Regions from separate parts of the Paraburkholderia sp. GAS448 genome, predicted to be linked through region 2. Evidence: riboswitches for the same ligand, from Rfam matches in the RefSeq annotation. Region 2 holds a riboswitch; the other holds the start of a gene.
What was found. A riboswitch is a leader RNA that binds a small molecule or an ion and turns the genes downstream of it on or off. The one in region 2 is predicted to bind thiamine pyrophosphate.
Positions count from the first base shown of each region.

Region 1: another riboswitch for thiamine pyrophosphate. It lies ahead of thiC (phosphomethylpyrimidine synthase ThiC); the one in region 2 lies ahead of P3T23_RS32500 (FAD-dependent oxidoreductase).

Region 1 covers NZ_JBNDKT010000052.1:4,824-12,369, reverse strand. Annotated here, with positions in the region: gene P3T23_RS42510 (cytochrome b/b6 domain-containing protein) at 1-395, opposite strand, end outside; gene P3T23_RS42505 (DUF1223 domain-containing protein) at 422-1,285, opposite strand; gene P3T23_RS42500 (GreA/GreB family elongation factor) at 2,062-2,469, shown strand; TPP riboswitch at 2,537-2,653, shown strand; gene thiC (phosphomethylpyrimidine synthase ThiC) at 2,748-4,679, shown strand; gene P3T23_RS42490 (glycine zipper 2TM domain-containing protein) at 4,932-5,144, shown strand; gene P3T23_RS42485 (hypothetical protein) at 5,297-5,719, shown strand; gene P3T23_RS42480 (L-lactate permease) at 5,993-7,546, shown strand, end outside.
Region 2 covers NZ_JBNDKT010000024.1:33,090-40,635, forward strand. Annotated here, with positions in the region: gene P3T23_RS32480 (hypothetical protein) at 1-542, opposite strand, end outside; gene P3T23_RS32485 (hypothetical protein) at 591-1,076, opposite strand; gene P3T23_RS32490 (SDR family NAD(P)-dependent oxidoreductase) at 1,319-2,092, opposite strand; gene P3T23_RS32495 (ABC transporter ATP-binding protein/permease) at 2,089-3,828, opposite strand; TPP riboswitch at 4,113-4,249, shown strand; gene P3T23_RS32500 (FAD-dependent oxidoreductase) at 4,448-5,581, shown strand; gene thiS (sulfur carrier protein ThiS) at 5,623-5,820, shown strand; gene P3T23_RS32510 (thiazole synthase) at 5,881-6,729, shown strand; gene thiE (thiamine phosphate synthase) at 6,726-7,546, shown strand, end outside.

The DNA of each region.
Region 1 (7,546 bases), on a different contig from region 2:
TACTGCCGCAGATCGGCGTGCGACAGCTTGCCGGTCAGCGCGGCGAGGAAATCCTTCAGGATCGCGCGCGGCGACAGCGGCAGGAACTTGCGGAAGAAACGGCCGCTGACGAGATTGAGCGCGAGATACACGAGGCCGTTGAACACCAGCAGCCACATCGCGGCGAAGTGCCACTGCAGCGCGCCGCCGAGCCATCCGCCGAGCGTGATCGAAGGCGGGAACATGAAGTTCCTGAAGATCGGCGACGCGTCGTAGATGCGCCAGCCCGACAGCATCATCGTGATGGCCGCGAGCGCGTTCAACCAGTGCGTCACGCGCACCCAGACAGGATGAATCAGGCCGGCAGGCGCCGCGGGCCGCGGCGCCGTATCGACATGCATACGGGATGTGTTCATCGAATTCTCCACATACAAGAACGCCGTTAGCGGCACGCGGCCAGGTCGGCCACCTGCAGCACATCGCCGGTCGAGGCGCTCTCCACGAACGCGACGACGCCGAACCGGCTGACCGGCGTGTTGCCGCTTGCGATTGCTTTGTCATCTTCACTGCTCACGGCGACGTCCTGATGAATACGCGCGCTGCCCGCGACAAGCGGCACCGGGCCGATCCATTGCCGCACGACGCGCTCATGGTGCAGCGTTGCTCCACTGTTCTCGCCGGCTCGCACCTGCGAGGTCAGATCGTTTTCGTAGACGGCGACGTAGGCGTTCAGCGTGTCTTTGGCCGTGGCATGCGCGGTGAATCGCGCGTCGACATCCAGCCCGCCTGCCGTGCCCTGGGCACGCGGTGCGAGTTCGATCGCGACGTCGGCCTGAGCCGGCTCCGACATCAGGTTCTGCACACGCGTTTCGAAGCTGTCGGGCCGTGCCCAGCTGCGCAGCTCACGCCCCGACACGAACACTTCCGGCGTGTAGATCACGTGACCGCCGGCGCGGTCGGTGAGGCTCTGTTGACGCTCGGTGAAACGGTGCTGCGAGAAGCGGTCGGTCCAGCCAAGGCTGTTCCAGTAGTCGACGTGCAACTCCAGCGGCACGACGCCGTTCGACGCGCTGCCATCCTTCCACTGGCCAAGCCAGCGGTCGGCCGGCGGACAGCTGCTGCAGCCTTCGCTGCTGTACAGCTCGACAAGCGCGACACGGTGCGCGGGACTATGCGCCGTGCACATCGACGTTGCCGCCTGTCCCACACCGCTCGTCGCGAGTGCGATCACCACCGCAAGACCGCGAATGCCACGCGAACGGCGCACGTCGCTAAACGCGCTGGATTGGCTGGTGGGGGTTCGCATGGCAGGCTCCGTTGGGAAATCTGCACGTTTGTCGCGTGGTATCGGGCGTTATGACAGCCGCCCCAAAAAAATTTCGGGCAGACCGCACTGGAGAGAATCGCGCACAAGCGCAAATACTTCGAGCACCGCGGATGCGTATGACTTTCGCGAGTTCCGCGATGTCCGTGACTCCCGCGACGAAGGGGCGATCCTGCACAACGCGGCTTCCGCAGCGCACAATAAGTGGCCGGAACGAACGCCGTAGAGACGGCTGATGCACCTGACGCCTCTGCGGGAAACGCATCGGGTTGCGTGGTGTGGCACGATGCGACGCGGCGGACCGCGCGATCTCGAGCGGGTCTGTTCTTCCATGCTAGTGCATGGCGAGAACCGCCGACTGCATGGCCGAATCTTTATTACGAAACGTTTACCCGGTGAGTGGCATGCCTCGCCGATCGCGCGCGTCGGGCCGTGCGCGGCCGCTGTCCGGAGGCAGCCGGACGGGCGGATATCGCGTGCTATGATCGTCTCGTCGATTTGCCCATTTCACCTCTCCTGATACCGACGCCCAATTCTCATGTGTAAGTCCTGCCACGCCCTGATGCGCCCGCGCCCTGACGGCGGGGTCGATTGCGCGCGTGCCGGGCAGTCGGTCCGATCCGCGCATTCCCTCTTCGCCCCGCTTTCCATCGCCCGGCGCCTGGCCTGAACGAAGCCTCCTCACCGGAGCCAGGTCGGCCAGGCTCCGGGCCGATCTCAGCCGCCCTGATCGCGCAGATCGAAACTGGAGAACCCTTATGAAACAGAAAACCTGCTACCTCACGGAACTGGATGTCGTACGCCTCGAAAAACACGCGGCAAGCCCCGGCGCCGAGGCGAAATATCAAACCATGCTGGACAACCTGCTCGCGCGCGCGGTCATCGTTGCGCCACGCGATATCGCCGCGAATGTCGTCACGATGAATTCGCAGGTCACGCTCGCCGACGAGCAGACGGGCGAAGAAATGACCTGGACCGTCGTCTATCCGCCGGGCGCGGACTTCAGCAATGGTCAGTTGAATGTTTTCTCGCCGGCGGGCCTCGCGCTGCTCGGCGCGAAGCGCGGCGAGCGCATCCGCTTCATGCCGCCGGGCGGCGACGAAAAAGTGCTGAAGGTCCTGCAGATCCTGTTTCAGCCCGAAGCGGCCGACGATTTCACGCTCTGACATGTCAGTGGGCGCCTGATCGTCAGGATGGGTTGCAATGCCCCCCTCGGCAGGTGTATCGTGTGCGCTGCTAACGCGGGGGTCCTGCGTGGCGCATCGAACAACGGTGTGCTTCGCGGGTGAGATATACCCTTTGAACCTGATCTGGATAATGCCAGCGCAGGGAAGCGTACGGATTTCGCGGCTTCACCACTGCAACACCCCACAGCGAATCCGACCACTTCCTTCTCGATCTCCTGCTTAGCGGCAACACAGCTGCCCCACATCAGGAGAAACGCATGAACGCCAATCCGAAGTTCCTTTCCGCCGACGCACACGTCGATGCCGCTGCCGTCGCTCCGCTGCCGAATTCCCGCAAGGTCTACGTAACCGGTTCGCAACCCGATATTCGCGTGCCGATGCGCGAAATCACGCAGTCGGATACGCCGGACAGCTTCGGTGGCGAAAAGAACCCGCCCGTCTATGTCTACGACACGTCGGGCCCGTACACGGATCCGGACGCTCAGATCGACATCCGCGCGGGCCTGCCGGCGCTCCGTCAGCGCTGGATCGAGGCACGCGGCGACACGGAAGCGCTCGAGGGCCTCACGAGCGATTACGGCCGCGAGCGCGCCGCCGATGCCGCGACCGCCGAGCTGCGTTTCCCCGGCCTGCATCGCACGCCGCGCCGCGCGAAGGCCGGCGCGAACGTGTCGCAGATGCACTACGCGCGTCAGGGCATCATCACGCCGGAAATGGAATACATCGCGATTCGCGAGAACCAGCGCCGTGCCCAGTATCTGGAAACCCTGAAGAAGAGCGGCCCGAACGGCAACAAGCTCGCCGACATGATGGGCCGCCAGCATCCGGGCCAGGCGTTCGGCGCAAGCGCGTTCGGGCCTGACGCGCTGAAGGAAATCACGCCGGAGTTCGTGCGCGAAGAAGTCGCACGCGGCCGCGCGATCATCCCGAACAACATCAATCACCCGGAAAGCGAGCCGATGATCATCGGCCGCAACTTCCTCGTGAAGGTCAACGCGAATATCGGCAACTCGGCCGTGACCTCGTCGATTGGCGAAGAAGTCGACAAGATGACGTGGGCGATCCGCTGGGGCGGCGATACGGTGATGGATCTGTCGACCGGCAAGCACATTCACGAAACGCGCGAGTGGATCATCCGCAACAGCCCGGTGCCGATCGGCACGGTGCCGATCTATCAGGCGCTCGAAAAGGTCAACGGCAAGGCCGAAGACCTGACGTGGGAAATCTTCCGCGACACACTGATCGAACAGGCCGAGCAAGGCGTCGACTACTTCACGATCCACGCAGGCGTGCGTCTGCAATACGTGCCGCTGACGGCAAAGCGCATGACGGGCATCGTGTCGCGCGGCGGCTCGATCATGGCCAAGTGGTGTCTCGCGCACCACAAGGAAAGCTTCCTGTACGAGCATTTCGAAGACATCTGCGAAATCATGAAGGCGTACGACGTGAGCTTCTCGTTGGGCGATGGCCTGCGTCCCGGCTCGATCTACGATGCCAACGACGAAGCGCAGCTCGGCGAACTGAAGACCCTCGGCGAACTTACGCAGATCGCCTGGAAGCACGACGTGCAGACGATGATCGAAGGTCCGGGCCACGTGCCGATGCAGCTCATCAAGGAGAACATGGATCTCCAGCTGCAATGGTGCGACGAGGCGCCCTTCTACACCCTCGGACCGCTGACCACCGATATCGCCCCCGGCTACGACCACATCACGTCGGGCATCGGCGCGGCGATGATCGGCTGGTTCGGCACGGCGATGCTCTGCTACGTGACGCCGAAGGAGCACCTTGGGCTGCCGAACAAGGACGATGTGAAGACCGGCATCATCACGTACAAGCTTGCCGCGCACGCGGCCGATCTGGCGAAGGGCCATCCGGGCGCGCAGGTGCGTGACAACGCGCTCTCGAAGGCACGCTTCGAATTCCGCTGGGAAGACCAGTTCAACCTCGGCCTCGATCCGGACAAGGCGCGCGAGTTCCACGACGAAACGCTGCCGAAGGATTCGGCGAAGGTCGCGCACTTCTGTTCGATGTGCGGCCCGCACTTCTGCTCGATGAAGATCACGCAGGACGTGCGTGAATTCGCTGCGCAGCAAGGCGTATCCGACGACGAGGCCTTGAAGAAAGGCATGGAAGTGAAGGCCGTCGAGTTCATGAAGAAAGGCGCCGAGATTTATCAGCGGCAATAAGCGCCGGATGTGCGCCCTGGCGTTTCTCCAGGCAGTAAGGAAGCCCGCTTCGGCGGGCTTTTTTGCGTGCTTTTCAGGGTGCGGACTGTCTTCGATCCACGATTTGTGAAGCATCGAAACAATTGATTACGAAACCAACAGATCCCTGACAAGCGCACACAAACGGACACGGCTTCAGACGATATCCTCAGTGAAATCAGGCACGCGGAATGCGTCCCCATTCATCATCATCATCCGAAGGGAGTCGGTACCATGAAGACAGTTCAACGAATCGGAGCGATTGCGGCGCTGGTGGCGGCGGTTGCGAGTCTTGCCGCATGTGATGGCATGACGACGCGTCAGCGCGATACGGCTATCGGCGCGGGTGTTGGCGGCGCGGCCGGTGCGGTGCTCGGCGGCAGTGCGCTGTCGACCCTCGGTGGCGCGGCAGTCGGCGGCGTGATCGGCAATCAGGTTGGCAAGTAAGGTGGCTCCATGCAAGGAAGAGCGCAAGACGGCAAGCGCAAATCAGTGAAATATGCCGTTACGGGTTTGCAACCCGAGTCTGACGGCGTCAGCGTAAGCTCATAGAAGACGCTGCGTCTGAACCCGGCGTCGCGATGAACCTGGAGCGCGTCATGAAACCCGTCTCTGCGGCTGCCCCTCTCGCCAGCGCGATCGCCATCCTGTCGCTGACCGGCTGTTACTACCCGTACGGCTATTATCCCTACGGCTCCTATCCGGGCGGCACCTACTACGCCACCGTCCCTGGCTCCGCCACCCAGCAGGCAGTCCCGGTCGCGCCTGCCGGCACGGCCACGGGGCCTTCCACGTCCGACCAGCAGTACGCGCAGGGTTATACGCAGCCCGCGCTGGTCGCAGCGGCCCCGCCACCGGCCTATGCCGTACCAGCCTACCCAGCCTATCCGTATTACCAGCCCTATCCCGTCTACGCGCCTTATCCGGCTTATCCCGCTTACTATGGGCCCGCGCTATCGATCGGCTTTGGCTTTGGCTACTGGGGCGGCCACGGCGGACACGGCGGACACTGGCACCACTGATCAAGGTCGACGATCAGCCGCGCGCCTCGTCTACAGCGCATCGCGCAATGCCGAACCAGGACAATTGCGCGGAATGGAGGGTCTCCCGTAGTTTCCCGTCTTGACGGCGTCGTTATGGGCTTTAAGCTGGCGGTTGCTTCACGAATTACCTGTTTAATTACGCGATCCGGCAACGTGCCTGCGCAGGTTGCCTCCGCCATCCGTCCTGCCCAACCGACGCGTCATCCGACGAACAGTCTCCGCGCCGGTTCGTACAACAACTAAGGAGACGTGATGTTCCACCAGCTACTGACCCCCGTCGGCAACGCGCTGTTGCCATCATTTATCGTTGCCGCCCTGCCCATCGTGGTCGTGCTCGTACTGCTTGGCTGGGCGCGGCGGCCCGCCTGGCAGGCGTCACTGGCCGGACTGATCGTCGGCCTCGTCGTGGCGATTCTCGTCTGGCAGTTCCCGGTCGGACTCGCCTTCAATTCGGTCGCCGCCGGCGCGGTATTCGCGTGCTGGCCCGTCATGTGGATCGTTTTTACTGCAATCCTGCTGTACAACATCGCGCTCAAGTCCGGCCGCTTCGCCGCGTTCCGCATGTGGATGATCGACAACCTGCCCAACGACCGGCGCATCGTGCTCGTCGTAATCGGCTTTTCATTCGGCGCGTTGCTCGAAGGGATCTCCGGCTTCGGCACGCCGATCGCGATTACCAGTTCGCTGCTGATTCTGCTTGGCTTCCCGACGCTCGAGGCGCTGACGTTCACGCTGATCTTCAATACCGCACCGGTCGCGTTCGGTGCGCTTGGCGTGCCAATCACGGTGCTCGGCGCAGTCACACACCTGCCCACCGACGCCCTCGCCAAAATGGTCGGCCGCCAGTTGCCGTTTTTCGCGTTGCTGCTGCCGTTCTATGTGATCGCCATTTATGCAGGTTTTCGCAACATGATGCGCGTCTGGCCGGTGTTGCTCGTGTCGGGCGCAAGTTTCGCGCTGACGCAGTTCGTCACCTCCAACTTCATCAGCTACAGCCTGACCGACGTGCTGGCGTCGCTGGTCTCGCTGATTCTCACGATCGCGTTTCTGCGCGTGTGGAAGCCCGCTGTCGATCCGAAGTTCGCCATCAACGTGGATCGCGTGAACGAGGTACGCGGCAAGGTCAGCGGTGCGGAGGGCTGGTATCCGTGGCTGATCGTGGCGGCTGTCGTGATCATCTGGACGATTGCCAAGGTGTTCCAGATCGGCGACGTCAAGGTGCCGTGGCCCGGCCTCGACAAGGCGGTTTTCATCACGCTCTATAACGTGCCGTATGCAGCCGTGTGGGACTTCCAGCCGCTTGCGACCGGCACCGCGATCCTCGTCGCGGCGATCATTACCGCGTTCGTCGTGCGCCTGTCCGTGCAGGAATTCGGCAACGCGATCGCCGATACGTGGGTGCAGACGCGCATCGCGATTCTGACCGTCGCAACGATCGTCGGTCTTGCGTACCTGATGAACTATTCGGGGATCAACTACACGCTGGGCCTGGGCGTGGCGTCCGTGGGCGCGTTCTTCCCGCTGGTGTCGGCCTTCCTTGGCTGGGTGGCCGTGTTCCTCTCGGGCAGCGATACCTCCGGTAATGCCCTCTTCGGCAACCTGCAGGTCGTGGCCGCGAAGCAGCTGAACCTGAACCCGGTGCTGATGGCGGCGACCAATTCGTCCGGCGGCGTGATGGGCAAGATGATCTCGCCGCAGAACATCGCGACCGGCGTCGCGACGACCGAGCTCAAGGGCAAGGAAGGCGTCGTGTTTGCGAAGACCTTCAAGCACTCGATCTTTCTGACAGTCCTGCTCGGCATCCTG
Region 2 (7,546 bases):
TTTGCGTTCGAGAAACGGTCAAGACCGAGGCCGCCGGTTTCGTAACGGGCCGTGACGAGAATGCGGCCACGCTGAAGCAGCGTGAGATCGATCATCGAAAGATAGGCCTTCGGTTCGTCAGAGAACGATCGACGCCCGTAATCGATGACTGCGTTGTAGACGAGCTGCGCCTCGCAACTCGACGGCGAGGTGCCCGGGTAATAGACGTTGGACTCCACGCCGCGCCGCTGGAGCGCCAGTTGCAGGGCAGGCACGAAATCGCTGACCGAAACGGTCGAGTTCAATTCGATGCAGACCGAACGCAGCGAAGCAGGGCGTCCGTTGATGAAGGTCGGCGACGAATAGTTTCCCGCGATCGCGTAACCCGCCTGGATCACCGAGCCGGTGGCGTCGGCGGCGGTGATCAGTGTCCACGCGCAGCCGTTCAGCCCTAGCGCCAGCGATGCGGCGAGCGCGAAGCTCGCGCCGCGCCGGCGCAGGGCTGCGCGTGCAAGCGGGGCACGTGCAGCCGCGAGGCGGGCGCGGATGACGACGGCGGGCATGGATGCAATATGGTCGGAGCCGGCTGGGAGCACGCGAGGGGCCGCGAGTCAGCGCGTGACGTAGAGACGCAGTTCGTTCGGCGCAACGACGCTCGCGGTGACGAAGACGCGGCGGTCCATGCCCGTCACGACGAAGTGCTGGCGCGTCGGCGTGTTGACGTCGTGGATCACGTTCGGCAGGCACGCGGCGATGTCCGCGCCCATTTCTTCGAGCGGATCGTTGATGACGCCATCGGCCTGCCAGTGCGCGCGCCAGTGGCAGTCGAACGTGTTGGTGGTCGTGCGGCAATCTTCCGCCGCGGCAACCCCTGGCAACCGGGCGGTGGGCTCGGTTTGCAACTGTTTGAAATCGGAGGCGGCGACGATCTGTTTGAGCGCCGGGCAGACATCAGCCGGTTCGGTGGCGAGCGCGCCTTGCGCCGCCGACAGCAGCAACGCCGCTGCACCCAGCACAGCGGCTTGACGTGCGAAGGTGAAGCGGCCCGCGCGTTCGAAACGGTGGGGCAGCAGATTGGAGCGGCGGTCGAGTGACATGTGCGGAATCCGGTAACGAGTGATGTGGCAGCGCGTGGCGGGCGAATGGCCTGCGCGCACGCTAATACTCGCTGCACCGCGACTTTTTCAAAGCGGCGAACAGCCCGCGCGCTTCGTAAGTGCTTTCAAACTCTTCTTGTTGCTTTCCGGATGTTTCCCGAAGTTGCTCAGGTGTTGCTGTGCGACGCTGCCTCGGTGTTGCCCCGGCTGGGCAGATGGGGCGGTTGCTTCGAGCCGAAGTATCAGCCGAGCGTGAGGCCGCCATCGACGTGAATCACCTGGCCGGTGATGTGCCGCGCTTCGTCCGACAGCAGGAACGCCACGAGGGCCGCGATGTCGTCAGGTTCAGCGACATGGCCGAGCGGAGTCGCTTCGGCGGCGCGCGCCCATGCGGCCGCATTGTCGGCGCTTGGGCCGCGATCCTTGCGTGTGTAGCCAGGCGCGACGCAGTTTACCGTCACGCCGTGCGGCGCCAGTTCGGCGGCGGCTGTTTTCGCAAGCGATTCGACCGCGGCCTTGGCTGCCGCCGTTGCGGCGAACGGCGCGTCCGCGTGGTAACGATGCGCGACGAACGAACTCACTGCGACCACACGCCCTCGCTTCGATGTTTCGAGGGCGGCCGTCGAGCGTTTCACGAGCGCCGCAAACGCGCAGGGCATCGCGGCGAACGATTCGGCGAGCGCGTCGGCGTCGAGCGCGCCCAGCGTTTGGCGCTGCGCCTGCCCTGCATTGGCGACGAGCTGATCGAGCGCGCCGAATGTGGCGAGCGTTTGGTGAACCGCATGTTCCGAAGCGCCGCGTTCAGCGAGATCGCCGTACACCGTGGCGCAGGACGCGCCGTTCAATGCGCAGTCGGCCGCCACCGCGTCGAGTCGCTGGCGCGAGGCTGCATCCGCACCGCGCGCATGCAGCATCAGCGCGACGCGCGGGGCCGCGAGGCGTCGCGCGAGCGCGGCGCCGATGCCGGAGCCCGCACCGGTGATCAGCACGACGCGATCGAACGACGCCGTGTTCATGCGGCCGCGCGCTCCATTGCGCGTTCGACGAAGAGCGTCTGATCATGGAACGCTTCGAGCGACTTCCGGTGTGCGACGCTGACGATCGCCGCATTCGGCAGACGTTCGTTGAGCACCCGGTAGATGACCGTTTCGTTGTCGGGATCGAGTGCGCTGGTTGCTTCGTCGAGGAACAGGAAGTCGGGCTTTTGCAGCAGCACGCGCGCGGCGGCCAGACGCTGCTGTTCGCCCGGCGACAGCATGCGCTCCCAGTGCGCCGACTCGCGCAGGCGATCCGCGAAGTCGGACAGATTGCAGACCACCAGCACTTCGCGACAGGCTTCGTCGGTGAACGCGCTTTCGTCCGACGGGTAAGTCAGTGCGGCCTTGAGCGTGCCGATCGGCAGATAGCTGCGTTGTGGCACGAACATCAGCTTCGCGCCGACGGGCGAATCGATCGAGCCTTCGCCAAACGGCCACAGACCGGCAAGGGTACGCATCAACGTGCTCTTGCCGGCGCCGGACGGCCCGCGCACGAGCCAGCGCGATTTCGGCGCAATGCTGAACGAACCGACGTTCGACATCGGCATGCCGTTGGGATGCTGCAGCCGCAGATCTTCGACGACGAGCGACTGCGTGTCCGTCATGCGGATATTGATGCCGCCATGGAAGGTGCCGCCCGAGACCGACTCGCGCAGATGCTGATCGCCCATCACGCGGTGGAATTCCCGCAGACGGTTGACCGTAGCGCGCCATTCGGCGAGCGAATCGTAATTGTTGATGAACCAGGAAAACGAATCGCTGACCGTGCCGAACGCGCCCGTCACCTGCTGATAGACGCCGAGGGAAATGCTCTTCGAAAAGTATTTGGGGGCCGCCGCGATATACGGAAACACGATCGCCAACTGCGAATAGCTGATCACGACGATGTTGAAGCGCCGCGTAAAGCGCATGACCAGACGCCAGTTGTCGCGGATGTGTCCGAACACGCCTTTGAGCGCCCGCTCTTCTGCCGGCTCGCCCTGATAGAGCGCGATCTGGTCGGCGTTCTCGCGGATGCGGATCAGCGAAAAACGGAAGTCTGCCTCGACTTTCTGCTGCTGATAGTTGATCGACACGAGCGGATGGTTGACCTTGTGGGTCACATACGAGCCGGCGGCCGCGTAAATAAGCGCGGCCCACACCATGTAGCCCGGAATGGAGAACGCCGTGCCAAACAGATGGAACGCCAATGCGCCGGACAGATTCCACAGGATGACGATGAACGAGAACAGTGTGACGGTGGTCGACAGCAGGCCGAGCGCCAGGTTGAGCGTCGAACTCGCAAGCGCCTGCAGATCGACCGATACCCGCTGGTCGGGGTTGTCCGCGAGGCTGTCGCGCTCGATGCGGTAGTACGCGCGGTCGCCGAGCCAGTCGTGCAGGTATTGGCTTGTCAGCCACTGCCGCCAGCGGAATTCAAGCATCTGCCGGAAGTACGTGCGGTACGAACCGAGCAGAATCAGCGCCATGGCGATGACGGTGAACTGCAGCAGCGAATACTTGAAGACGGGAAAGTTGTATTGCTGGATCGCGTCGAAGAAGATGCGTTGCCAGTTGTTGAACCAGACGTTCGCCGCGACCATCGTCATGTTCATCGCGACCACGAGCGCGAGCAGGCCGCGCGCGCGCCATCGGTCTTCGGACACCCAGTATGGCTTGATGAGGCCCCATGCGGTGATATCCGTATTCACGGAACCTGTCGGCTTTTCAGTCATAAGCGTCCTTTAGTGCAGAGTGCGCTATGCGCGGCCGTGGCCTGTAACGCATGGATGGGGCGGCGCGCGGTGCGCTCAGGGCCGGGATTGTCGTGGCCCTGGCTTAACCTGAACTTAAATCGTGTAATGGGGGGCCGCCGGCAATCCCGCCCGGAATGGCGCGGCAATGGCTGGCGTATGCCCGTCAACGCGTGCCATTGTGCCAGACGCCGTCGCCAGCCATATTGAATCGATCTCGAGCTGGCCGGTTTGCGGCTGTCGCGCCTTTTATGGTCTAATGACTTTTGACGAAACAGGGGTGCTTCGCAAGCGGGCCATATGGTGTCGATGCGGTTTGTCGACGTGGCTGCGGCGAGGCTGAGAGAGACCCTTCGCACCCGATCCGGGTAATACCGGCGCGGGAAGTTTCCGGAAGTTTCCACTTCTTCCATTTCCCCGCCGGGCGGCATCCGTCACTGGATGCGTGTTACGCCCGGCCGGCCTCGCCCGCCGGTTTCGTCCTTGGGTACGTGCGCTTTTTGCCGTACGGAAAGGATTCGATGACCGCTCATTCTTCAGTTTTTTGCGTCGTTTGCGTCACCTTTTCTGGCGCCGCCTTGAGCGTGCCGGGCGGGTCGCGATGAACGCTTCTGCTCGACAACCGGATTTCGCCGTGCTCGGCGGCGGCCTCTGCGGGCGTCTTGTCGCGTGGCGGCTGGCCGGCGCGGGACGTCGCGTCGCGCTGTACGAGCGCGGTGACGCGGCGGGCACGCAGGCGGCCGCATGGGTGGCCGCCGCGATGCTGGCGCCGCTGGCCGAAGCAGCCAGCGCCGAACTGCTGATTACCGAACTCGGCGCCGCTTCGCTCGAGAAGTGGCCGCAGATGCTTGCGGAACTGCCGGAGCCGGTGTTCTTCCAGCGCAACGGGACGCTCGTCGTCTGGCATCACCAGGATCGTACCGAAGCGCCGCTGTTCGAGCGCCGTGTGCGCGCGAATGCACCGGCGGCGCTGCTGGACGGCGGTTTCGTGCATCTTTCGGGCGCGCAGCTCGGCGCAGCCGAGCCTGCGCTGACCGGCCGCTTCCCGCAAGGCTGGCTGCTGCCGCACGAGGGCCAGCTCGATAACCGACAGGTGCTCGCCGCGCTCGCGGCCGGCCTTGCCGAGCGCGGCGTCGAAACGCACTGGAATACGCCGGTCGACGATCAGGCACTGCCTGCTGCACACGTGACGATCGATTGTCGGGGCCTGGGCGCAAAGCCGGTCTGGCCGACGCTGCGCGGCATTCGCGGTGAGGTTGCGCGGGTACACGCGCCGGGTATCGGGCTGACGCGGCCCGTGCGCCTGCTGCATCCGCGTTACCCGCTGTACATCGCGCCGAAGCAGAACGATCTGTATGTGATCGGTGCGACGGAAATCGAAGGTGAGGATATGTCGCCCGTCAGCGTGCGCTCGGCGCTCGAGTTGCTGAGCGCGGCGTTTTCGGTCCATCCGGGTTTCGGCGAAGCGCGGATTCTTGAACTGAATTCGCAGTGCCGGCCGACGCTGCCGGATCACCGTCCCGCGCTCGTCTGGGATGGCGCGAACATGTTGCGCGTGAATGGCCTGTACCGGCACGGCTACATGATCGCGCCGGAAGTCGCCGACGAAGCCGTGCGTTTCGCAGACGCCTTGCTGGAAGGACGTATCGTGGACGCCGACGCCTTCGGGGACTGGCGGCGCGACGCGCGCTGGACCGACCTTTTTCATCAGGACACCCGGCCGGCGCTGGCCTGAGCGGACCGGCGCTGCCATTGATCTAGCTGCATACGAACACCATGGATATTCACATCAACCAGAAGCCGTTGTCGCTGCCCGAAGGGGCCACGGTCGCTGACGCACTCGCCGCTTTCGGCGCACGTCCGCCGTTTGCCGTCGCGTTGAATGGCGATTTCGTCGCGCGGACGCAGCATGCGGCCCGCGCTTTACAGCCGGGTGACCGGCTCGACGTCGTGCAACCCGTCGCCGGCGGCTGATTTGACAGTCCTGATTGGCCTGCCATTCCGCCGCGCGCTGCCAGACGCAAGGATCCTGAAATGACTTCTTCCGCCACTGCCGCCACCGCCACCGCCACCGCTGCGGCGCCAGCCGACGCGCTCACGCTATACGGCGAAACTTTCGCGAGCCGGGTGCTGCTTGGCACGTCGCGCTATCCGTCGCTGCAATCGCTGTCCGATTCGATCGACGCAGCACGTCCCGGCATGATTACCGTCGCGCTGCGCCGTCAGATGAACGAAGGCGGCGCCGAAGCCGGCTTCTTCGATCTGCTCAAACGCCGCGGCGTGCCGTTGCTGCCGAATACAGCGGGCTGCCTGACCGTCGGCGAAGCTGTCACTACCGCGCACATGGCGCGCGAAGTGTTCGAAACCGACTGGATCAAGCTCGAACTGATCGGGGACGACTACACGCTGCAGCCCGACCCGGTCGGCCTGATCGAGGCTGCCTCCCGGCTCGTGAAGGACGGCTTCAAGGTGCTGCCTTACTGTACGGAAGATCTCGTGATCGGCCGGCGTCTGCTGGATGCAGGTTGCGAAGCGCTGATGCCGTGGGGCGCGCCGATCGGCACCGGCAAGGGCGTCATCAACCCGTACGGTCTGCGCGTGCTGCGCGAGCGCCTGCCGGACGTGCCGCTGATCGTCGACGCAGGGCTTGGCGTGCCGTCTCACGCATGCCAGGTGATGGAGTGGGGCTTCGACGGCGTGCTGCTGAACACGGCGGTGTCGCAGGCGACTCATCCGGAGACAATGGCCCGTGCGTTCGCGCTGGGCGTCGAGGCCGGGCGCAGCGCTTATCTTGCCGGCCCGATGGCCGAACGTGAAACTGCCCACGCGAGCACGCCGGTTGTCGGCATGCCGTTCTGGCACCAGGATGGGAGCGCCGCATGACGCAAACCTTGCCGCCGACGCGGCGCGATCTTTTCTGGCCGCCCGCCGACGAACTCACCGAAGCTGCTGAGCGGATTCGCTCGCGCCTCGGCGACTGGCCGCCCACGCACGCGCCGTGGCGCATCTGCCTCACCGCGCCTGACGAACCGAACGGCGGCGACCTCATCATCGTCGCCGATCTGCAGCATCATGGCGACCACGTCGCGAAATGGCTCGTGAAGGGCGCGGGCGTCATCGAGGCATCGGACGACAGCGCCACCTTGCATCTGGGCGGCGAGCGCTACGCCCTGGCAGGGCATCTCGCCGAAGACTGGATCGCGGCGCTGGCCGCGTTCCTCGACTGCGGATTCGATCCCCACGACGCACTGACGCTCGCATTGGCCTGGCGCGACGGCGACGAAACCGCCCACTCCGACGCGTGGCCGACTGATCTGACGCGCTTTCCGCGCGTCACCGGTTTGCCGGAAGCGCCGTCGCAGCCGTTTGCGCGTTGCCCGGACCGGCTCGGCCTGTATCCCGTGCTGCCGACGGCCGACTGGGTCGAGCGCGTGCTGGACTTCGGCGTGAAGACGGTCCAGTTGCGCCACAAGGTAGCGGATGCGGGCCTGGCGGGCGAAATCGGGCGATGCGTCGTCGCAGGCCGCAAGCACGATGCGCAGGTGTTCATCAACGATCACTGGCAGGCCGCGCTCGACGCGGGCGCATACGGCGTCCACCTCGGACAGGAAGACGTGCACACCGCCGACCTGCACCGGCTCGCCGCAGCCGGCATACGCCTTGGCCTGTCGACGCACGGCTACTACGAGATGCTGACCGC